DNA from 4 places in the Bacillus haimaensis genome. Region 2 is predicted to be linked to each of the others. Evidence: a T-box and tRNA genes for the amino acid it is inferred to sense, from the RefSeq annotation. Region 2 holds a T-box; the other regions hold tRNA genes.

Region 1 (5,570 bases), 1.6 Mb from region 2:
ACTTTGATAAAATGGAAGTGGGATTTAACGTAGGGAGGCAAAAATAGTGGAATGGAATCAAAAAAACGAACAGCTACTCAATCAACTTGCAAAAGACGTTGAGGTTACTAAATCACAAGCGAAAAAAGTGATCTCACTATTAGAAGAAGGGAATACGGTTCCTTTTATCGCCAGATATCGAAAAGAGCAAACCGGCTCACTTGATGAAGTCCAAATACGGGCAGTCATGGAAAAGTGGCAATACATACAGAATCTTGAAAATAGAAAAGAAGAGGTTATCCGACTGATCGACGAACAAGGCAAACTGACAGAAGAACTTCGCAGCAGTTTAATGAAAGCCTCGAAGCTTCAACAGGTGGAAGACCTTTATCGACCATACAAACAAAAGCGCCGTACAAAAGCGACCATTGCAAAGGAAAAGGGCTTGGAACCATATGCATTATGGCTAATGAGCTTTCCCTCTGCACCATCACTCGAGGAAAAGGCACAGGAGTTCCTGTCTGGGGAAAAAGAAGTATCCACTGTGGAGGAAGTGTTGGAAGGTGCAAAGGATATCATTGCGGAAATGGTCTCGGATGAAGCGGTTTATCGCCAATACATCCGTGACCTGACCTTTAGGCAGGGCCGAATCGTGTCGGTAGTCAAGTCTGAAGAGAAAGATGAAAAACAAGTCTTTGCGATGTATTACGAATATGAAGAACCGATTAATAAAGTACTGCCACACAGAGTACTTGCTGTAAACCGTGGGGAAAAAGAGGATGTCCTACGCGTCTCCGTTAAGGCGCCTGCAGAAAGAGTTCTTTCTTATTTAAACAAACAGGTGATTAAAAGAGAACATTCTCTCGTCGCATCATTAATAAAAGAGGCAGTCGAGGACAGCTATAAGCGCTTGATCGAACCTGCCATAGAACGGGAACTGAGAAAAGAACTGACCGAAAAGGCGGAAGAGCAGGCAATACATATCTTCTCAGAAAACCTGCGGAATCTTTTGCTCCAGCCACCTTTGAAGGGCAGAGTTGTGCTTGGTGTAGATCCCGCCTATCGTACCGGGTGTAAACTTGCCGCAGTGGATGAAACTGGAAAGGTTCTTACTATTGGAGTTATCTATCCTCATGCCCCAGTCAATAAACGGAAAGAGGCAATTCAGAAACTATTGGATGTCCTGCAGACCTATAACATCGAGGTGGTTGCGATAGGGAACGGGACCGCTTCAAGGGAAACGGAACAATTGATTGCAGAAGTTATCCAGCAATCAGGAAAAAGCATATCCTACCTGATCGTAAATGAGGCCGGTGCAAGCGTCTACTCTGCCTCTGATCTTGCACGGGAGGAGTTCCCTGACCTTCAAGTAGAAGAAAGAAGTGCTGTTTCCATTGCCCGCCGTCTACAGGACCCATTAGCGGAACTGGTGAAAATCGATCCGAAATCAGTGGGTGTCGGGCAGTACCAGCATGACGTTGCCCAAAAACGATTGGCTGAATCCCTAAACTTCGTGGTCGAAACAGTAGTAAACCAAGTAGGCGTAAATGTTAACACCGCATCATCCTCCCTTTTGCAGTATGTGGCAGGATTATCGAAAACGGTGGCCAACAACATTATCAAAAAGAGGGATGAGCAAGGGAAGTTCAGCAGTCGTTCAGAATTGAAAGGGATTCCAAGACTTGGAGCCAAAACCTATGAACAGTGTATCGGCTTCCTGCGTATCATCGACGGTAAGCAGCCGTTAGATAGAACAGATATCCACCCCGAAACCTATCCGGATGTAAAAAAGCTCTTAAAGCAATTAGGAGTTTCTGAAAAGGAAATCGGGACCGAGAAGCTGCAGCTAGCTTTGAAGAATGTTGATGTCCAAATGTTATCAGCAGACTTGAGCATCGGTGACATTACGCTACAGGACATTATAGAGTCCCTGATCCGCCCGGAGCGTGATCCGCGAGATAATATGCCGACACCTCTATTGAAGAAGGATGTCCTGCAGCTTGAAGATCTGAAAAAAGGGATGGAACTCGAAGGAACCGTCCGTAACGTCGTGGACTTCGGCGCTTTCGTTGATATCGGAGTCAAACAGGATGGACTTGTCCACATCTCAAAACTCAGCAACCGCTTTGTTAAGCATCCGCTCGATGTCGTCTCAGTAGGAGATATCGTAACAGTCTGGGTGGACGGTGTTGAGGTGAACAAGGGAAGAGTCTCCCTCACCATGCTTGCCCCTGAAAAGCAGGAGGTCTAAATAATGAAAAAGAAATGCCGCCCCTTATCCCAGGAGCGGCATTTCTTTTTCTATCCGTTCTTTTTATGATAAAAAAACCAACATTGATTCAGCATCTTAATCTGATATCTGTCTTTTTCCAAGTAGGCGCGTTGCATCTGTTTTTTAAACCAAGAGGGCATAAGGCTTACCTCCTTAAATTTAAATACTTTTCCTTTATGTATAAGTAGTTTATGCAGTATACTTGTGTTGGTTCAAAGGAAAGGAAGATACACATGGATGACAAACATCTGCAAACCCTGATTGAAGAAACCTCCTTAAAATACTTCAACCTCCCATTTATCCATAGAGCTTCTTTCAACCCGCGTCTTAAGACGACCGGGGAAGGTACCTGACATCTTCAGGCGATATCGAAATAAATAAACGATACTACGATGCCCTAGGAATGGATGAGTTGATCGGTATCATCAAGCATGAACTTTGCCACTATCACCTTCATCAAAGAGGGATGGGGTATAAGCACCGAGACCAGGACTTCAGGATTCTCCTGAAAAAGGTAGGGGCGCCTCGCTTCTGTACACCGATAGAAGCCCCATCCAATAAACCGAAAAACTATCGCTATTATGAATGTGTACAATGCCAGCAAGTATATAAACGGGTAAGAAGAGTTAATATAGTGAAGTACCGTTGCGGGAAATGCAGAGGAAGGTTAAAAGAAGTCACAGACCGTATTGACAGAAAGGATTAACCTGTGCTATTTTATTAAAGTCGCTATTTTACGAAGCGTACAAAATGTTATAATCATATATCTTTTTCTGTTTTAAAAAGGCTTGACATTTTAAGACAAGCTTATTAAAATAAAGGAAGTCGCCTATTTGAAAGAATAGCGATTTGTTAATGGTTTTTGTACCGTAGGGTGCAACGTTCGTAAAACTATTTCATGTACCGTTCCACCATAGCTCAGCGGTAGAGCATTCGGCTGTTAACCGAAGGGTCGTAGGTTCGAATCCTACTGGTGGAGCCATATTCGGGGAAGTACTCAAGTGGCTGAAGAGGCGCCCCTGCTAAGGGTGTAGGTCGTGTAAGCGGCGCGAGGGTTCAAATCCCTCCTTCTCCGCCATAATATTTCAGGCCCGTTGGTCAAGCGGTTAAGACACCGCCCTTTCACGGCGGTAACACGGGTTCGAATCCCGTACGGGTCACTACTAAGTGGGATGCAAAACTGCATGTTTTGCTTCCCATTTCTATCCTGGAGGATTAGCTCAGCTGGGAGAGCACCTGCCTTACAAGCAGGGGGTCGGCGGTTCGATCCCGTCATCCTCCACCAGAGGAACTTATTCCTTTTTAAATAAACATCTATTCGATGGGCTATAGCCAAGCGGTAAGGCATCGCACTTTGACTGCGACATGCGTTGGTTCGAATCCAGCTAGCCCAGCCATCTTTATTTTTTGTACTAACACCTTGCGGGTGTGGCGGAATTGGCAGACGCGCTAGACTTAGGATCTAGTGTCATTGACGTGGGGGTTCGAGTCCCTTCACCCGCACCATATTTTTTCAGCCTTATATATGCGGTCGTGGCGGAATGGCAGACGCGCTAGGTTGAGGGCCTAGTGGGGGCAACCCCGTGGAAGTTCGACTCTTCTCGGCCGCATCGAAATAACTTTTCGAAAAAAGTGTTGACATTGAATGCTGCACTTGGTATGATAGTTAAGTCGCCATTGAGCGGCTAACGAAAATTACAACTAAATTTAGCGCCCGTAGCTCAATTGGATAGAGCGTTTGACTACGGATCAAAAGGTTAGGGGTTCGAGTCCTCTCGGGCGCGCCAACATATAAATTAAACGGGGAGTAGCTCAGCTTGGTAGAGCACTTGGTTTGGGACCAAGGGGTCGCAGGTTCGAATCCTGTCTTCCCGATTTTGTTTTTAGCGGGTGTAGTTTAATGGTAAAACCTCAGCCTTCCAAGCTGATGTCGTGGGTTCGATTCCCATCACCCGCTCCAAAATGATTTAATGATCTTTGAAAACTAAACAAAACAACAGCGTCCACGTTAATCTTATAGAGATTAACAAAGAACGAAAAAGAAACATAAGCTAGTCAACATTTGAGCATAAGCTCAAACTCTTTATTGGAGAGTTTGATCCTGGCTCAGGATGAACGCTGGCGGCGTGCCTAATACATGCAAGTCGAGCGGACTTACAAAAGCTTGCTTTTGTAAGTCAGCGGCGGACGGGTGAGTAACACGTGGGCAACCTGCCCTTGAGACTGGGATAACTTCGGGAAACCGGAGCTAATACCGGATAATATAAGGAACCTCCTGGTTCCTTATTGAAAGATGGTTTCGGCTATCACTTAAGGATGGGCCCGCGGCGCATTAGCTAGTTGGTGAGGTAACGGCTCACCAAGGCGACGATGCGTAGCCGACCTGAGAGGGTGATCGGCCACACTGGGACTGAGACACGGCCCAGACTCCTACGGGAGGCAGCAGTAGGGAATCTTCCACAATGGACGAAAGTCTGATGGAGCAACGCCGCGTGAGTGATGAAGGCCTTCGGGTCGTAAAGCTCTGTTGTTAGGGAAGAACAAGTGCGAGAGTAACTGCTCGCACCTTGACGGTACCTAACCAGAAAGCCACGGCTAACTACGTGCCAGCAGCCGCGGTAATACGTAGGTGGCAAGCGTTATCCGGAATTATTGGGCGTAAAGCGCGCGCAGGTGGTTTCTTAAGTCTGATGTGAAAGCCCACGGCTCAACCGTGGAGGGTCATTGGAAACTGGGGAACTTGAGTGCAGAAGAGGAAAGTGGAATTCCAAGTGTAGCGGTGAAATGCGTAGAGATTTGGAGGAACACCAGTGGCGAAGGCGACTTTCTGGTCTGTAACTGACACTGAGGCGCGAAAGCGTGGGGAGCAAACAGGATTAGATACCCTGGTAGTCCACGCCGTAAACGATGAGTGCTAAGTGTTAGAGGGTTTCCGCCCTTTAGTGCTGCAGCTAACGCATTAAGCACTCCGCCTGGGGAGTACGGTCGCAAGACTGAAACTCAAAGGAATTGACGGGGGCCCGCACAAGCGGTGGAGCATGTGGTTTAATTCGAAGCAACGCGAAGAACCTTACCAGGTCTTGACATCCTCTGACAACCCTAGAGATAGGGCTTTCCCCTTCGGGGGACAGAGTGACAGGTGGTGCATGGTTGTCGTCAGCTCGTGTCGTGAGATGTTGGGTTAAGTCCCGCAACGAGCGCAACCCTTGATCTTAGTTGCCAGCATTAGGTTGGGCACTCTAAGGTGACTGCCGGTGACAAACCGGAGGAAGGTGGGGATGACGTCAAATCATCATGCCCCTTATGACCTGGGCTACAC
Region 2 (5,570 bases):
ATTTTATCAGCTGGGAACGGGCAAAGCATGGTCCTCCTGCCAATGACCTCATCTCCTTTTATCAGAGGTATCTGCGCACTTACCCGTTATATTGCGATGACTGCATTGACTGGTTCTATGAATATCAGAAAGGCTTCAGTCTGCAGGATCATGAAAAGAATCTGACCTTAAGCTATCTTTCCCATCCGAAAACATTCATGCAAACGATCCAACATTTTCAGCAACCGAGCATCCAGCAAAGAAAACCAGTATCAGAAAGGGAGCTTGTCAAAAAACTGCAAGGCAGCTATTGGATGGCAAAAAATATTGAGTATGTAGCAGGAAGGATCAATCAGATCGAAGAGCAGAAAAAAAATCAAGAGGCCCACACCGGATAAAAGGTGGGGCCTTCTTTTATTTATCAATCGCTTTTTTCAGAAGAGAACCAGTCAGGACGGAGAGATTGGTAGTGGTAGCATTAATCTCTTTGAATGCCGTTACGATGCTATCAAGATCCTCTTTATTTTTGTTGAAGCGGTCCACATAGTTGTCCATTTCCATCTTGACTGTAATTAGTCCGCCCTTAACCTGCTGGATGTTCTGCTGGGACTGCCCGGTAACTTTGTGCATGGAGTCCATGAGGGTGGTCACATTCGAGATCTGCTGGTCACTCTTGTCGATGAGCACCTTGATCTTGCTGCTCAAGTCCTTGGAGCTTTCCGCAAGCTTTCGAACCTCGCTTGCCACTACGGCAAATCCTCTTCCTTCCTCCCCGGCACGAGCCGCTTCGATCGATGCATTCAAAGCAAGAAGATTGGTTTGATCAGCGATATTGTCTATTCCCTGGGTCATGGTGATAATTTCTTCAGACACGTTTTTCAAGATATGCAATTCTTCTAGGGATTGGGTAACCTCTCGCATGACCTCACCGAAATTACCAACCATTCTTTCCATCTGTTTTTCATTTTCATGGGTCAGGTTCAGCAGGTTCTTGCTGCTTCTTTGGGTCAGATCCGTTTCCTTAAGAACGGTTTCGGCTTTTAACGTGACCGTCTGAATCGTCTCCTCTGTGTCGCTCACTGTACTTGCCACTTCTTCGCTCATTTTTGTCAGCTCAGTTTGGAGTGCACGATTGGCCTCATTCGCCTGCTCGAGCAAGTCGATCCTGACATGGATATATTCCTCTACGACAAGCTGGGAATCAAGGTTCGTAATATGTGTAAGAGCGGTTATTATGGTCACCAGTTTTTCAGGAGAGTCCTGGAACCACTCGACCACTTTTGGAAGCAGAAGTGTCTGGATCGCTGAATAAGTTGCCAAGAACCAGGTCACAGGAAGGTGGACACCGTTATGGGTTTGCCCAATTCTCTTTCTCATTTTGAAAAATTCCTCATCAAGCTCTCCACTTAAAAGGCTTTGAAAATAGTGACGGAATACAGCTTCCAATCTTTCTTTACTGGAGTTGTTGGATGCAACGCGTTTCAATGGCGGCTGCTTATATAAATGCTCAAGCACCTTGAGAAGTACGTCATCAAGTATAGTAAAGACTGCAGGCTTCGCATCCTTTAGTGCTTGAAGATGTTCTTTGGTAAAGCCCATATAATAAAGGCGGCTGGAAAGGTCCTCGTCAGTTAGGCGCACTACTGACTGGCTGGAGGGAAATTGCATGTTTGCCGAATAGGGTGGCGTTTTCTGTTTTTGCAAAAATGATAGCATGTTTTTCTCCTTCGAATAGAAAAATGGTAAAAAATTCTTATCTTTATGTATAATTATGGCGGTTCTTAGGGAAATATGCTACAAAAAATATGCTGAAATCAGAAAAAAGAGACGATTGGAAACAAGGTCCAACGTCTCGCTTTGTTTTTTAGATCCATTCCAGGTGAAAACATATGGCTATGACAATGCAAATCGCCAGAATTAACACATCAAAAGTGGTTGGGAGAAAAATGGTCCGTATACCTTGGAAAATGCAGATGGGAATAATGAATTGTGCACAGACAGCTCGAACCTGTCTTAACCATGGCGGCAGGGAATAGGGGTTATACTTTCGCATGGATGTACCTCCTCTATAGATGAAGCTGACCAAAGTTCACTATATATTCAACTTATGATATATGGCGAAAATTAGTGCCCAATTTCGCACAATTATTTTCTTTTGTGAATATCTTAATAAAAAGTTGGAGAAGCTTATTGACTATTAGATGCATTATTTTGTAACATAGAAGGACAATAAAATTATAAGAAATACAGTGACAGGGAAGAGTACGGAACTCGACTCCTTTAGAGAGAGAAACCAATTGCTGAAAGGTTTCTTAGGAAGGTCAGTCTGGAAGGTCGCCCTCGAGTAGTTTCAATGAAATATCAGTAGTTGAAACCGGTGCAGAGCCGTTAGCAAGCTTTGAGTGTACAGGGGATAGTCTATCTATTTCTTGTAAAAAAAGGTGGTACCGCGAAACTTAACTCCTTTCGTCCTTTTATTTGGATGAGGGGAGTTTTTTATTTTTTTGGCTTTGTTAAATAAACAAAAGTGTTGTTTTTTTGAATACTAGCTGTTGATTGGAGCAATAGGCGAAGACTCCTCGAAAATGCGAGCATTTTCTTCGTGCGATGAATCGCTGCCGAAGTCTTCCTTGTCCTGCGGGAGATAGCGGTAGGCTTGAGACCCCGCAAGGCGAAGCCTGAGGAGGCTCAAGCACCGCCCCTTGGGTCGCTGCGCCTAGTGAGGAAGTCAACAGCGGCGTTTAACAGGGCTTTATTTTTCTATAAATGATGAGGAGGAACAAGGATGGAAATGAAAGAAGTTAATCTTCCGACTAAATACGATCCGCAAACAATTGAAAAAAACCGTTATCAATATTGGCTGGATGGCCGTTTCTTTGAAGCGACCAATGACCAGGAGAAAACACCTTATACGGTAGTTATCCCACCGCCAAACGTTACAGGTAGACTGCACCTTGGGCATGCATGGGACACGACACTTCAGGATATCGTGACGCGCATGAAGCGCATGCAGGGCTTTGACGTACTGTGGCTGCCTGGTATGGACCACGCCGGTATCGCAACACAGGCAAAGGTGGAGGAAAAGCTCCGCAGCCAAGGCATCTCCCGTTATGACCTGGGCCGTGAAAAGTTCGTGGAAGAAACATGGAAATGGAAAGAAGAATATGCCGACCACATTCGCCAGCAATGGTCCAAACTGGGTCTTGGGCTTGACTATAGCCGTGAGCGCTTCACATTGGACGAAGGCTTATCAAAAGCAGTTCGTGAAGTATTCGTAACGCTATACAAAAAGGGCTTGATCTACCGCGGTGAATATATCATCAACTGGGATCCTGCAACGAAAACGGCATTATCCGATATCGAGGTTATTCATCAAGATGTTCAGGGCGCATTCTATCATATGAGATATCCTCTGACTGATGGGTCCGGACATATTGAAATTGCGACAACCCGTCCTGAAACGATGCTTGGAGATACTGCAGTAGCGGTTCACCCGGAAGACGAGCGCTACAAGCACCTGATTGGCAAAAACGTAACATTGCCGATAACAGGCCGTGAGATTCCAATCGTTGCAGACGACTACGTAGACATGGAATTCGGTAGTGGTGCGGTAAAGATCACTCCAGCCCATGATCCGAACGACTTTGAGATCGGGAACCGCCATAACTTGGAGCGCATCCTAGTAATGAACGAAGATGGCAGTATGAATGACAAGGCTGGAAAATACTCACGCATGGACCGCTTCGAGTGCCGTAAGCAGCTTGTAAAAGACCTGCAGGAGGAAGGCATTCTTTTCAAAATTGAAGAACATATGCACTCCGTTGGACATAGTGAGAGAAGCGGAGCGGTAGTCGAGCCGTACCTATCCACTCAATGGTTCGTTAAAATGCAGCCGCTTGCTGATAAAGCGATCGATCTTCAAAATCAGGAGGACAAAGTAAACTTTGTACCGAACCGTTTTGAAAACACATACCTGCGCTGGATGGAGAATATCCGTGACTGGTGCATTTCCCGTCAACTATGGTGGGGCCACCGTATTCCTGCCTGGTATCATAAAGAAACTGGCGAAGTGCATGTAGACCACGAGCCACCGGCAGACATCGAAAATTGGGAACAGGATAAGGACGTATTGGATACATGGTTCAGTTCCGCACTATGGCCTTTCTCCACAATGGGCTGGCCGGAAACGGAATCACCGGACTATCAACGTTTCTACCCGACAGATGTATTGGTGACAGGCTATGACATCATCTTCTTCTGGGTATCCCGAATGATTTTCCAAGGATTGGAGTTTACCGGCGAACGTCCATTTAAAGATGTTCTGATCCACGGACTTGTTCGTGACGAGCAGGGCCGCAAGATGAGTAAATCCCTTGGCAATGGTGTCGATCCAATGGATGTTATCGAAAAGTACGGAGCGGATTCCCTCCGCTACTTCCTATCTACAGGAAGCTCGCCAGGTCAGGACCTTCGCTTCAGCTTTGAAAAAGTGGAGTCCACTTGGAACTTTGCCAATAAGATCTGGAACGCGTCCCGCTTTGCCTTGATGAACATGGGAGATATGAAGTTTGAAGATATCGACCTGAGCGGTGAAAAATCAGTGGCGGACCAATGGATTCTTACCCGCTTGAACGAAACGATTGAAACCGTAACAAAGCTTGCAGATAAATATGAATTCGGTGAAGTGGGCCGTGCCCTTTATAACTTCATCTGGGATGACTTCTGTGACTGGTATATCGAAATGGCGAAGCTTCCGCTATATGGCGAAGACGAAGCGGCGAAGAAGACAACTCGTTCTATCTTGGCTTACGTGTTGGATAACACGATGCGCCTGTTACATCCATTCATGCCATTCATCACAGAGGAGATCTGGCAGCAGCTTCCTCACGAGGGTGAATCCATCACGGTTGCAAAATGGCCGGAGGTTCGCACGGACTTGACAGACAAAGAAGCAGCAGCGGATATGCGCCTTCTTGTTGATATCATACGAAGCGTTCGTAACGTTCGTGCCGAAGTGAACACGCCGATGAGCAAGCAGGTTAAATTGCTTGTTAAAGCGAAAACGGAAGAAATTGCAGGCAAGCTGGAACAGAACCGTTCCTACTTGGAGCGCTTCTGTAACCCAAGTGAACTGACAATCGGTACAAACGTTTCCTTGGACGAAAAAGCAATGACAGCAGTTGTGACAGGAGCAGAACTAATTCTTCCGTTACAGGGCCTCATCAACATCGAAGAAGAAATCGCCCGTCTCCAAAAAGAGCTTGCGAAGCTTGATAAAGAAGTGGAACGTGTACAGAAGAAGCTTTCCAACCAAGGCTTTATCGCGAAGGCTCCAGAGAGCGTGATTGAAGAGGAGAAAGCGAAAGAAAAGGATTATGTGGAAAAACGAGAGGCTGTTCAGGCTCGCATTGATGAACTGAAGGGCTAAGAATGTAAAAGTGAAGGCGAATCCGTATCGGGTTCGTCTTTCCTTTAGAAATAAACCGCCAGAAAGGAACGTTATGATGATCCATACATATGAAGAAGCGTTAGATTGGGTCCATTCGCGATTGCGCTTTGGAATCAAGCCCGGCATAAAAAGAATGGAATGG
Region 3 (5,570 bases), 2.2 Mb from region 2:
CCCAAACCAAGAGGCTTGCCTCTTGGGGTTGTAGGACACTCAACATGGAGTTACAAAGGAACGGGGTAAATGAAGCGATCTGGAAAGGTCCGTCATAGAAGGTAAAAACCCTGTAGTTGAAACTTCGTTCCCTCCTGAGTGGATCCTGAGTACGGCGGGACACGAGAAATCCCGTCGGAAGCAGGGAGGACCATCTCCCAAGGCTAAATACTCCCTAGTGACCGATAGTGAACCAGTACCGTGAGGGAAAGGTGAAAAGCACCCCGGAAGGGGAGTGAAATAGATCCTGAAACCGTGTGCCTACAAGTAGTTAGAGCCCGTTAATGGGTGATAGCGTGCCTTTTGTAGAATGAACCGGCGAGTTACGATCCCGTGCAAGGTTAAGTCGATGAGACGGAGCCGTAGCGAAAGCGAGTCTGAATAGGGCGAATGAGTACGTGGTCGTAGACCCGAAACCAGGTGATCTACCCATGTCCAGGGTGAAGTTCAGGTAACACTGAATGGAGGCCCGAACCGACTCACGTTGAAAAGTGAGCGGATGAGGTGTGGGTAGGGGTGAAATGCCAATCGAACCTGGAGATAGCTGGTTCTCTCCGAAATAGCTTTAGGGCTAGCCTCATATGTTAGAGTCTTGGAGGTAGAGCACTGATTGGACTAGGGGTCCTCATCGGATTACCGAATTCAGTCAAACTCCGAATGCCAAAGACTTATCTATGGGAGTCAGACTGCGAGTGATAAGATCCGTAGTCAAGAGGGAAACAGCCCAGACCGCCAGCTAAGGTCCCAAAGTATACGTTAAGTGGAAAAGGATGTGGAGTTGCTTAGACAACCAGGATGTTGGCTTAGAAGCAGCCACCATTTAAAGAGTGCGTAATAGCTCACTGGTCGAGTGACTCTGCGCCGAAAATGTACCGGGGCTAAACGTATCACCGAAGCTGCGGACTGTTCTTACGAACAGTGGTAGGAGAGCGTTCTAAGGGCGTTGAAGCTAGACCGGAAGGACTGGTGGAGCGCTTAGAAGTGAGAATGCCGGTATGAGTAGCGAAAGAAGGGTGAGAATCCCTTCCACCGAATGCCTAAGGTTTCCTGAGGAAGGCTCGTCCGCTCAGGGTTAGTCGGGACCTAAGCCGAGGCCGAAAGGCGTAGGCGATGGATAACAGGTTGATATTCCTGTACCACCTCCACTCCGTTTGAGCAATGGGGGGACGCAGAAGGATAGGGTAAGCGCACTGTTGGATATGTGCGTCTAAGCAGCAAGGCTGAGAAGTAGGCAAATCCGCTTCTCCTATAAGGCTGAGCTGTGACAGCGAGGGAAATATAGTACCGAAGTTCCTGATTTCACACTGCCAAGAAAAGCCTCTAGCGAGGAGTATGGTGCCCGTACCGCAAACCGACACAGGTAGGCGAGGAGAGAATCCTAAGGTGAGCGAGAGAACTCTGGTTAAGGAACTCGGCAAAATGACCCCGTAACTTCGGGAGAAGGGGTGCTCTGTTAGGGTGTTAAAGCCCGAGAGAGCCGCAGTGAATAGGCCCAGGCGACTGTTTAGCAAAAACACAGGTCTCTGCGAAGCCGTAAGGCGAAGTATAGGGGCTGACGCCTGCCCGGTGCTGGAAGGTTAAGGGGAGAGGTTAGCGCAAGCGAAGCTTTGAACCGAAGCCCCAGTAAACGGCGGCCGTAACTATAACGGTCCTAAGGTAGCGAAATTCCTTGTCGGGTAAGTTCCGACCCGCACGAAAGGCGTAACGATCTGGGCACTGTCTCAACCAGAGACTCGGTGAAATTATAGTACCTGTGAAGATGCAGGTTACCCGCGACAGGACGGAAAGACCCCGTGGAGCTTTACTGTAGCCTGATATTGAATTTTGGTACAGCTTGTACAGGATAGGTAGGAGCCTGAGAAGCCGGAGCGCTAGCTTCGGTGGAGGCGTCGGTGGGATACTACCCTGGCTGTATTGAAATTCTAACCCGCAGCCCTTATCGGGCTGGGAGACAGTGTCAGGTGGGCAGTTTGACTGGGGCGGTCGCCTCCTAAAGAGTAACGGAGGCGCCCAAAGGTTCCCTCAGAATGGTTGGAAATCATTCGCAGAGTGTAAAGGCACAAGGGAGCTTGACTGCGAGACCTACAAGTCGAGCAGGGACGAAAGTCGGGCTTAGTGATCCGGTGGTTCCGCATGGAAGGGCCATCGCTCAACGGATAAAAGCTACCCCGGGGATAACAGGCTTATCTCCCCCAAGAGTCCACATCGACGGGGAGGTTTGGCACCTCGATGTCGGCTCATCGCATCCTGGGGCTGTAGTCGGTCCCAAGGGTTGGGCTGTTCGCCCATTAAAGCGGTACGCGAGCTGGGTTCAGAACGTCGTGAGACAGTTCGGTCCCTATCCGTCGTGGGCGCAGGAAATTTGAGAGGAGCTGTCCTTAGTACGAGAGGACCGGGATGGACGCACCGCTGGTGTACCAGTTGTCTTGCCAAAGGCATAGCTGGGTAGCTACGTGCGGACGGGATAAGTGCTGAAAGCATCTAAGCATGAAGCCCCCCTCAAGATGAGATTTCCTTTTACTTCGGTAAGTAAGATCCCTGAAAGATGATCAGGTAGATAGGTTCGAGGTGGAAGCATGGCGACATGTGGAGCTGACGAATACTAATCGATCGAGGACTTAACCAAAAAACAATGAACGACACTTGTGAATCTTGATAAGAAAAACGTTATCTAGTTTTGAAGGAATATAGCAAAAAAATGCTTGATTTTCTTCAAAGATATATTATAATAATATTTGTCTGGTAATGATGGCGAAGAGGCCACACCCGTTCCCATACCGAACACGGAAGTTAAGCTCTTCAGCGCCGATGGTAGTTGGGGGCTGTCCCCCTGTGAGAGTAGGACGTTGCCAGGCTGATATTGATCCACCATAGCTCAGCGGTAGAGCATTCGGCTGTTAACCGAAGGGTCGTAGGTTCGAATCCTACTGGTGGAGCCATATTATGGAGAGCTGTCCGAGTGGCCGAAGGAGCACGATTGGAAATCGTGTAGACGGTCAACGCCGTCTCAAGGGTTCAAATCCCTTGCTCTCCGCCATTATTTATTGGCCCGTTGGTCAAGCGGTTAAGACACCGCCCTTTCACGGCGGTAACACGGGTTCGAATCCCGTACGGGTCACCAAAGTTTTTTCGCGCTAGCGAAAATAACTAACCAAATCGCGCTAGCGAAAAAAATATTCCTTTTGAAAATAACTTTTATTACATTGGAGGATTAGCTCAGCTGGGAGAGCATCTGCCTTACAAGCAGAGGGTCGGCGGTTCGATCCCGTCATCCTCCACCATTAAGTTTTTATAGAATACTATAAGTCATAACTTAATTAATATTATCGCGGGGTGGAGCAGTCTGGTAGCTCGTCGGGCTCATAACCCGAAGGTCGCAGGTTCAAATCCTGTCCCCGCAACCAAAATGGTCCCGTGGTGTAGCGGTTAACATGCCTGCCTGTCACGCAGGAGATCGCCGGTTCGATCCCGGTCGGGACCGCCATTTTTAAGGCTCGGTAGCTCAGTTGGTAGAGCAATGGACTGAAAATCCATGTGTCGGCGGTTCGATTCCGTCCCGAGCCACCATTTTCCTTGAAAAGTTTTCATTTGCCGGTGTAGCTCAGTTGGTAGAGCAACTGACTTGTAATCAGTAGGTCGTGGGTTCGACTCCTATCGCCGGCACCACATATATGGAGGGGTAGCGAAGTGGCTAAACGCGGCGGACTGTAAATCCGCTCCTTCGGGTTCGGCAGTTCGAATCTGCCCCCCTCCACCATTTTCTAAAAAAGAGTAACATATTCATCTATAGGGGCATAGTTTAACGGTAGAACAGAGGTCTCCAAAACCTCCGGTGTGGGTTCGATTCCTACTGCCCCTGCCAATTTTTATTAATATTGTGGCGGTTGTGGCGAAGTGGTTAACGCACCTGATTGTGGTTCAGGCATTCGTGGGTTCGATTCCCATCAGTCGCCCCATTATTTTTTAAATGATTGATTTACTCATATAGATCAATACAAATAGCATAAATATTAATAGCAATATTATTGGGCTATAGCCAAGCGGTAAGGCATCGCACTTTGACTGCGACATGCGTTGGTTCGAATCCAGCTAGCCCAGCCATTTTGCGGAAGTAGTTCAGTGGTAGAACACCACCTTGCCAAGGTGGGGGTCGCGGGTTCGAATCCCGTCTTCCGCTCCATATAACATTCAGGTGGCATAGCCAAGTGGTAAGGCCAAGGTCTGCAAAACCTTTATCACCGGTTCAAATCCGGTTGCCACCTCCACTATTCAAAAAACGAAGGCTTATATAGATATAAGCCGGGGTGGCGGAACTGGCAGACGCACAGGACTTAAAATCCTGCGGTAGGTGACTACCGTACCGGTTCGATTCCGGTCCTCGGCACCATTTGAATAGTTGTTTTATTGTTATGCCGGTGTGGCGGAATTGGCAGACGCGCACGACTCAAAATCGTGTTCCTCTGGAGTGCCGGTTCGACCCCGGCCACCGGTACTTAAAGTATAGACAAGTTCTCGAACCTGTCTATGCGGGTGTAGTTTAATGGTAAAACCTCAGCCTTCCAAGCTGATGTCGTGGGTTCGATTCCCATCACCCGCTCCATACATAGTATATAACGCAGTGTCTCGTTTCTTGAAAACGATGCATTGCGTTTTTTAGTTTATACATAAAAGGCAGCGAATGCAAAAGGCCCCTTCTTGTTAAATGAAGAGGCTCTCAATTTATATGCTGTTGTTTATGTGGGACAAGGAACCTGTCCCCAACATGACTACGCGTCCCGTGCCGCCATGGACTTGGGTGAACATTTTTAGAATGGCGTCTAGCATTTTTTTGCATTCTTCTGTGTCCATGGAGGGCTTAAGGTATATGATCTGTACTGCTGAAGTGGTGGTTTCTGTGATGGCGGTTCTTTGGCTGTCTACAAAGGGACTGCCGAAGGAGCTTGTGGCGTCTTTTGCATGTACCATGTTCTTGAGGCTGATTTCCCGACCATTGAGTCCTTCGTAGGTGCTTTCTGCCTCTCCAATTGTAATGGAGATGTCCCCGTTAATCTTTGTGGAATCATAGATACCTAGGGGGATTTCGTATTTTAGGGAGAAGAAGTTATTCAGGTCTACAGCAGAGTTGAAAGGCTCCAGGAACTGTCCTTTTTTAATACGGCGATAAAGGGCTTCAACCGAAGGGCGATATCTGGAAGGGTCTGTGCCGGTTTGTTTGAAGACAGACCGCCATTCCATGATTCCTGGTATGTCTTTCATTTCTTTCTCAAGCAGGTCTATGTTCAAGGATTCCTGAAAAAGGCGGATCCTTCCTTTCAGCATTTGAGGGGAGCTGCCAATTGTGATATCTTCATAGAATATGATACCGAATTTTGCATTGGGGATAAGTTTTTTGACTATAGATTCCAGCGTTACTTGCATACTTTTCATCCCTTCCATTGTTTTCAATATGGTAAGTGTATCATATTTCGTTTAGGATATAGAAATGATGAATGATAGAAAGGCTTTAAGCAGTTTTTATAGAGGAGGTGTTT
Region 4 (5,570 bases), 290 kb from region 2:
CCGATATGCTTCGGGGAGCTGTAAGTAAGCTTTGATCCGGAGATTTCCGAATGGGGAAACCCACTGCTCGTAATGGAGCAGTATCTTTACCTGAATACATAGGGTACTGAAGGCAGACCCGGGGAACTGAAACATCTTAGTACCCGGAGGAAGAGAAAGCAAACGCGATTTCCTGAGTAGCGGCGAGCGAAACGGAATTAGCCCAAACCAAGAGGCTTGCCTCTTGGGGTTGTAGGACACTCAACATGGAGTTACAAAGGAACGGGGTAAATGAAGCGATCTGGAAAGGTCCGTCATAGAAGGTAAAAACCCTGTAGTTGAAACTTCGTTCCCTCCTGAGTGGATCCTGAGTACGGCGGGACACGAGAAATCCCGTCGGAAGCAGGGAGGACCATCTCCCAAGGCTAAATACTCCCTAGTGACCGATAGCGAACCAGTACCGTGAGGGAAAGGTGAAAAGCACCCCGGAAGGGGAGTGAAATAGATCCTGAAACCGTGTGCCTACAAGTAGTTAGAGCCCGTTAATGGGTGATAGCGTGCCTTTTGTAGAATGAACCGGCGAGTTACGATCCCGTGCAAGGTTAAGTCGATGAGACGGAGCCGTAGCGAAAGCGAGTCTGAATAGGGCGAATGAGTACGTGGTCGTAGACCCGAAACCAGGTGATCTACCCATGTCCAGGGTGAAGTTCAGGTAACACTGAATGGAGGCCCGAACCGACTCACGTTGAAAAGTGAGCGGATGAGGTGTGGGTAGGGGTGAAATGCCAATCGAACCTGGAGATAGCTGGTTCTCTCCGAAATAGCTTTAGGGCTAGCCTCATATGTTAGAGTCTTGGAGGTAGAGCACTGATTGGACTAGGGGTCCTCATCGGATTACCGAATTCAGTCAAACTCCGAATGCCAAAGACTTATCTATGGGAGTCAGACTGCGAGTGATAAGATCCGTAGTCAAGAGGGAAACAGCCCAGACCGCCAGCTAAGGTCCCAAAGTATACGTTAAGTGGAAAAGGATGTGGAGTTGCTTAGACAACCAGGATGTTGGCTTAGAAGCAGCCACCATTTAAAGAGTGCGTAATAGCTCACTGGTCGAGTGACTCTGCGCCGAAAATGTACCGGGGCTAAACGTATCACCGAAGCTGCGGACTGTTCTTACGAACAGTGGTAGGAGAGCGTTCTAAGGGCGTTGAAGCTAGACCGGAAGGACTGGTGGAGCGCTTAGAAGTGAGAATGCCGGTATGAGTAGCGAAAGAAGGGTGAGAATCCCTTCCACCGAATGCCTAAGGTTTCCTGAGGAAGGCTCGTCCGCTCAGGGTTAGTCGGGACCTAAGCCGAGGCCGAAAGGCGTAGGCGATGGATAACAGGTTGATATTCCTGTACCACCTCCACTCCGTTTGAGCAATGGGGGGACGCAGAAGGATAGGGTAAGCGCACTGTTGGATATGTGCGTCTAAGCAGCAAGGCTGAGAAGTAGGCAAATCCGCTTCTCCTATAAGGCTGAGCTGTGACAGCGAGGGAAATATAGTACCGAAGTTCCTGATTTCACACTGCCAAGAAAAGCCTCTAGCGAGGAGTATGGTGCCCGTACCGCAAACCGACACAGGTAGGCGAGGAGAGAATCCTAAGGTGAGCGAGAGAACTCTGGTTAAGGAACTCGGCAAAATGACCCCGTAACTTCGGGAGAAGGGGTGCTCTGTTAGGGTGTTAAAGCCCGAGAGAGCCGCAGTGAATAGGCCCAGGCGACTGTTTAGCAAAAACACAGGTCTCTGCGAAGCCGTAAGGCGAAGTATAGGGGCTGACGCCTGCCCGGTGCTGGAAGGTTAAGGGGAGAGGTTAGCGCAAGCGAAGCTTTGAACCGAAGCCCCAGTAAACGGCGGCCGTAACTATAACGGTCCTAAGGTAGCGAAATTCCTTGTCGGGTAAGTTCCGACCCGCACGAAAGGCGTAACGATCTGGGCACTGTCTCAACCAGAGACTCGGTGAAATTATAGTACCTGTGAAGATGCAGGTTACCCGCGACAGGACGGAAAGACCCCGTGGAGCTTTACTGTAGCCTGATATTGAATTTTGGTACAGCTTGTACAGGATAGGTAGGAGCCTGAGAAGCCGGAGCGCTAGCTTCGGTGGAGGCGTCGGTGGGATACTACCCTGGCTGTATTGAAATTCTAACCCGCAGCCCTTATCGGGCTGGGAGACAGTGTCAGGTGGGCAGTTTGACTGGGGCGGTCGCCTCCTAAAGAGTAACGGAGGCGCCCAAAGGTTCCCTCAGAATGGTTGGAAATCATTCGCAGAGTGTAAAGGCACAAGGGAGCTTGACTGCGAGACCTACAAGTCGAGCAGGGACGAAAGTCGGGCTTAGTGATCCGGTGGTTCCGCATGGAAGGGCCATCGCTCAACGGATAAAAGCTACCCCGGGGATAACAGGCTTATCTCCCCCAAGAGTCCACATCGACGGGGAGGTTTGGCACCTCGATGTCGGCTCATCGCATCCTGGGGCTGTAGTCGGTCCCAAGGGTTGGGCTGTTCGCCCATTAAAGCGGTACGCGAGCTGGGTTCAGAACGTCGTGAGACAGTTCGGTCCCTATCCGTCGTGGGCGCAGGAAATTTGAGAGGAGCTGTCCTTAGTACGAGAGGACCGGGATGGACGCACCGCTGGTGTACCAGTTGTCTTGCCAAAGGCATAGCTGGGTAGCTACGTGCGGACGGGATAAGTGCTGAAAGCATCTAAGCATGAAGCCCCCCTCAAGATGAGATTTCCTTTTACTTCGGTAAGTAAGATCCCTGAAAGATGATCAGGTAGATAGGTTCGAGGTGGAAGCATGGCGACATGTGGAGCTGACGAATACTAATCGATCGAGGACTTAACCCAAAAAACAATGAACGGCACTTGTGAATCTTGATAAGAAAAACGTTATCTAGTTTTGAAGGAATATAGCAAATAATGCTTGATTTTCTTTCAAAAGTTTATATAATATTAATAGTCTGGTGGCGATAGCGAAGAGGTCACACCCGTTCCCATACCGAACACGGAAGTTAAGCTCTTCAGCGCCAATGGTAGTTGGGGGCTGTCCCCCTGTGAGAGTAGGACGTTGCCAGGCTATATATATTCGGAGGATTAGCTCAGCTGGGAGAGCATCTGCCTTACAAGCAGAGGGTCGGCGGTTCGATCCCGTCATCCTCCACCAAGATTTTTTCACGTAGTGAAAATAATCAACCATTTTTCACGCAGTGAAAATAATCATCATTTCATGCCGGTGTAGCTCAGTTGGTAGAGCAACTGACTTGTAATCAGTAGGTCGTGGGTTCGACTCCTATCGCCGGCACCACTTTTCTTAAATATTTTACGTGCCATTAGCTCAGTCGGTAGAGCATCTGACTTTTAATCAGAGGGTCGAAGGTTCGAGTCCTTCATGGCACACCATTTATCTTGCGGGTGTGGCGGAATTGGCAGACGCGCTAGACTTAGGATCTAGTGTCTTTGACGTGGGGGTTCGAGTCCCTTCACCCGCATTGTAATTTTATAACGCGGAAGTAGTTCAGTGGTAGAACACCACCTTGCCAAGGTGGGGGTCGCGGGTTCGAATCCCGTCTTCCGCTCCAACAGACTTGCCGGGGTGGCGGAACTGGCAGACGCACAGGACTTAAAATCCTGCGGTAGGTGACTACCGTACCGGTTCGATTCCGGTCCTCGGCACCAGATTTTCTTCGCAGAAGCAAAATAACTTTCATAAGCGCCCGTAGCTCAATTGGATAGAGCGTTTGACTACGGATCAAAAGGTTAGGGGTTCGAGTCCTCTCGGGCGCGCCATTTACGGGGAGTAGCTCAGCTTGGTAGAGCACTTGGTTTGGGACCAAGGGGTCGCAGGTTCGAATCCTGTCTTCCCGACCATTAAGATTTCATTTGGGGCCTTAGCTCAGCTGGGAGAGCGCCTGCTTTGCACGCAGGAGGTCAGCGGTTCGATCCCGCTAGGCTCCACTTATAGAAATATAAACTTCACTTTTTTGGCGGTGTAGCTCAGCTGGCTAGAGCGTACGGTTCATACCCGTGAGGTCGTGGGTTCGACTCCCTCCGCCGCTACCAAAAAAAGGACCTTTAGCTCAGCTGGTTAGAGCAGACGGCTCATAACCGTCCGGTCGTAGGTTCGAGTCCTACAAGGTCCACCAGAAATTCTTATATTCGGAGGAATACCCAAGTCCGGCTGAAGGGATCGGTCTTGAAAACCGACAGGGGCGTCAAAACCCGCGGGGGTTCGAATCCCCCTTCCTCCTCCATTATATATATAAGAATGATGAGAATTTTATATGTATTTACATTGTCGCGGGGTGGAGCAGTCCGGTAGCTCGTCGGGCTCATAACCCGAAGGTCGCAGGTTCAAATCCTGTCCCCGCAACCAAATGGTCCCGTGGTGTAGCGGTTAACATGCCTGCCTGTCACGCAGGAGATCGCCGGTTCGATCCCGGTCGGGACCGCCATTTTTAACTTAATAGTGGCTCGGTAGCTCAGTTGGTAGAGCAATGGACTGAAAATCCATGTGTCGGCGGTTCGATTCCGTCCCGAGCCACCATTTTTATATTAATGAACATTAGCCGGTGTAGCTCAGTTGGTAGAGCAACTGACTTGTAATCAGTAGGTCGTGGGTTCGACTCCTATCGCCGGCACCAGTTCTACAAAAAAATAGTATTATGGCGGTTGTGGCGAAGTGGTTAACGCACCTGATTGTGGTTCAGGCATTCGTGGGTTCGATTCCCATCAGTCGCCCTTTTTTTTTTGCGGGTGTAGTTTAATGGTAAAACCTCAGCCTTCCAAGCTGATGTCGTGGGTTCGATTCCCATCACCCGCTCCATATGGGCCTATAGCTCAGCTGGTTAGAGCGCACGCCTGATAAGCGTGAGGTCGGTGGTTCGAGTCCACTTAGGCCCACCATATGATTTATTCCACCATAGCTCAGCGGTAGAGCATTCGGCTGTTAACCGAAGGGTCGTAGGTTCGAATCCTACTGGTGGAGCCATATTCGGGGAAGTACTCAAGTGGCTGAAGAGGCGCCCCTGCTAAGGGTGTAGGTCGTGTAAGCGGCGCGAGGGTTCAAATCCCTCCTTCTCCGCCATCAAAATTCAATCATGCGGCCCGTTGGTCAAGCGGTTAAGACACCGCCCTTTCACGGCGGTAACACGGGTTCGAATCCCGTACGGGTCATCAAAAAGTTGTGGTATTTTTATAAATATCATGGCTTTTTTTATTTTGCGAATTTGTTTGAATAAGCCTTTCTTCTCTTTACGTCGTAATAAAAAATATGATAATTTGATCTTATATTATTTTTTGATCCCCGGATTTTCTCATTATAAACGATATCAGTCCAATCAAATTCCTCCTAAACTAGCTGCTCCTTATTCCCCAAAGAAACTTCTTCTAACTTATTTTTATACCCCATATACTACCCAATAAAACCCAAATTCAAATAATAATATTATTATTTTTATATAACTTTTAAGATGTAACCGCTTCCACATTCATTCACCCTTCTTTTTCTGTAAAAAACTTTTCGACAAAATCTCTTATAAAACAATTGAATATC

The links. A T-box is a leader RNA that pairs with one kind of tRNA and senses whether it is charged. The one in region 2 lies ahead of ABN702_RS03500 (valine--tRNA ligase), so its partner is inferred to be a tRNA-Val.
Region 1: it encodes a tRNA-Val, which carries the amino acid that the T-box ahead of ABN702_RS03500 (valine--tRNA ligase) is inferred to sense. The anticodon was not compared.
Region 3: it encodes a tRNA-Val, which carries the amino acid that the T-box ahead of ABN702_RS03500 (valine--tRNA ligase) is inferred to sense. The anticodon was not compared.
Region 4: it encodes a tRNA-Val, which carries the amino acid that the T-box ahead of ABN702_RS03500 (valine--tRNA ligase) is inferred to sense. The anticodon was not compared.

Annotation. Positions count from the first base shown of each region.
Region 1 is NZ_CP158164.1:3,695,185-3,700,754, reverse strand. It holds gene ABN702_RS18790 (Tex family protein) at 47-2,230, shown strand; gene cmpA (cortex morphogenetic protein CmpA) at 2,281-2,391, opposite strand; partial or broken gene ABN702_RS18780 (SprT family protein) at 2,485-2,957, shown strand; tRNA gene ABN702_RS18775 (tRNA-Asn) at 3,159-3,233, shown strand; tRNA gene ABN702_RS18770 (tRNA-Ser) at 3,239-3,329, shown strand; tRNA gene ABN702_RS18765 (tRNA-Glu) at 3,340-3,411, shown strand; tRNA gene ABN702_RS18760 (tRNA-Val) at 3,461-3,536, shown strand; tRNA gene ABN702_RS18755 (tRNA-Gln) at 3,574-3,648, shown strand; tRNA gene ABN702_RS18750 (tRNA-Leu) at 3,674-3,757, shown strand; tRNA gene ABN702_RS18745 (tRNA-Leu) at 3,779-3,861, shown strand; tRNA gene ABN702_RS18740 (tRNA-Arg) at 3,962-4,038, shown strand; tRNA gene ABN702_RS18735 (tRNA-Pro) at 4,053-4,126, shown strand; tRNA gene ABN702_RS18730 (tRNA-Gly) at 4,138-4,211, shown strand; rRNA gene ABN702_RS18725 (16S ribosomal RNA) at 4,335-5,570, shown strand, end outside.
Region 2 is NZ_CP158164.1:730,301-735,870, forward strand. It holds gene ysxE (spore coat protein YsxE) at 1-377, shown strand, start outside; gene ABN702_RS03485 (methyl-accepting chemotaxis protein) at 394-1,083, opposite strand; partial or broken gene ABN702_RS03490 (protoglobin family protein) at 1,162-1,695, opposite strand; gene ABN702_RS03495 (hypothetical protein) at 1,844-2,032, opposite strand; T-box leader at 2,220-2,456, shown strand; gene ABN702_RS03500 (valine--tRNA ligase) at 2,765-5,407, shown strand; gene ABN702_RS03505 (bifunctional folylpolyglutamate synthase/dihydrofolate synthase) at 5,484-5,570, shown strand, end outside.
Region 3 is NZ_CP158164.1:2,925,949-2,931,518, reverse strand. It holds rRNA gene ABN702_RS14935 (23S ribosomal RNA) at 1-2,665, shown strand, start outside; rRNA gene rrf (5S ribosomal RNA) at 2,778-2,894, shown strand; tRNA gene ABN702_RS14925 (tRNA-Asn) at 2,904-2,978, shown strand; tRNA gene ABN702_RS14920 (tRNA-Ser) at 2,985-3,076, shown strand; tRNA gene ABN702_RS14915 (tRNA-Glu) at 3,086-3,160, shown strand; tRNA gene ABN702_RS14910 (tRNA-Val) at 3,245-3,320, shown strand; tRNA gene ABN702_RS14905 (tRNA-Met) at 3,367-3,443, shown strand; tRNA gene ABN702_RS14900 (tRNA-Asp) at 3,448-3,523, shown strand; tRNA gene ABN702_RS14895 (tRNA-Phe) at 3,531-3,606, shown strand; tRNA gene ABN702_RS14890 (tRNA-Thr) at 3,630-3,705, shown strand; tRNA gene ABN702_RS14885 (tRNA-Tyr) at 3,713-3,796, shown strand; tRNA gene ABN702_RS14880 (tRNA-Trp) at 3,828-3,901, shown strand; tRNA gene ABN702_RS14875 (tRNA-His) at 3,920-3,995, shown strand; tRNA gene ABN702_RS14870 (tRNA-Gln) at 4,066-4,140, shown strand; tRNA gene ABN702_RS14865 (tRNA-Gly) at 4,145-4,219, shown strand; tRNA gene ABN702_RS14860 (tRNA-Cys) at 4,231-4,304, shown strand; tRNA gene ABN702_RS14855 (tRNA-Leu) at 4,338-4,426, shown strand; tRNA gene ABN702_RS14850 (tRNA-Leu) at 4,451-4,531, shown strand; tRNA gene ABN702_RS14845 (tRNA-Gly) at 4,566-4,639, shown strand; gene ABN702_RS14840 (B3/4 domain-containing protein) at 4,759-5,457, opposite strand.
Region 4 is NZ_CP158164.1:443,412-448,981, forward strand. It holds rRNA gene ABN702_RS02045 (23S ribosomal RNA) at 1-2,866, shown strand, start outside; rRNA gene rrf (5S ribosomal RNA) at 2,979-3,095, shown strand; tRNA gene ABN702_RS02055 (tRNA-Val) at 3,107-3,182, shown strand; tRNA gene ABN702_RS02060 (tRNA-Thr) at 3,248-3,323, shown strand; tRNA gene ABN702_RS02065 (tRNA-Lys) at 3,343-3,418, shown strand; tRNA gene ABN702_RS02070 (tRNA-Leu) at 3,427-3,507, shown strand; tRNA gene ABN702_RS02075 (tRNA-Gly) at 3,523-3,597, shown strand; tRNA gene ABN702_RS02080 (tRNA-Leu) at 3,606-3,694, shown strand; tRNA gene ABN702_RS02085 (tRNA-Arg) at 3,729-3,805, shown strand; tRNA gene ABN702_RS02090 (tRNA-Pro) at 3,810-3,886, shown strand; tRNA gene ABN702_RS02095 (tRNA-Ala) at 3,901-3,973, shown strand; tRNA gene ABN702_RS02100 (tRNA-Met) at 4,002-4,078, shown strand; tRNA gene ABN702_RS02105 (tRNA-Ile) at 4,085-4,161, shown strand; tRNA gene ABN702_RS02110 (tRNA-Ser) at 4,177-4,269, shown strand; tRNA gene ABN702_RS02115 (tRNA-Met) at 4,315-4,391, shown strand; tRNA gene ABN702_RS02120 (tRNA-Asp) at 4,395-4,470, shown strand; tRNA gene ABN702_RS02125 (tRNA-Phe) at 4,487-4,562, shown strand; tRNA gene ABN702_RS02130 (tRNA-Thr) at 4,584-4,659, shown strand; tRNA gene ABN702_RS02135 (tRNA-His) at 4,684-4,756, shown strand; tRNA gene ABN702_RS02140 (tRNA-Gly) at 4,768-4,841, shown strand; tRNA gene ABN702_RS02145 (tRNA-Ile) at 4,845-4,921, shown strand; tRNA gene ABN702_RS02150 (tRNA-Asn) at 4,932-5,006, shown strand; tRNA gene ABN702_RS02155 (tRNA-Ser) at 5,012-5,102, shown strand; tRNA gene ABN702_RS02160 (tRNA-Glu) at 5,120-5,191, shown strand.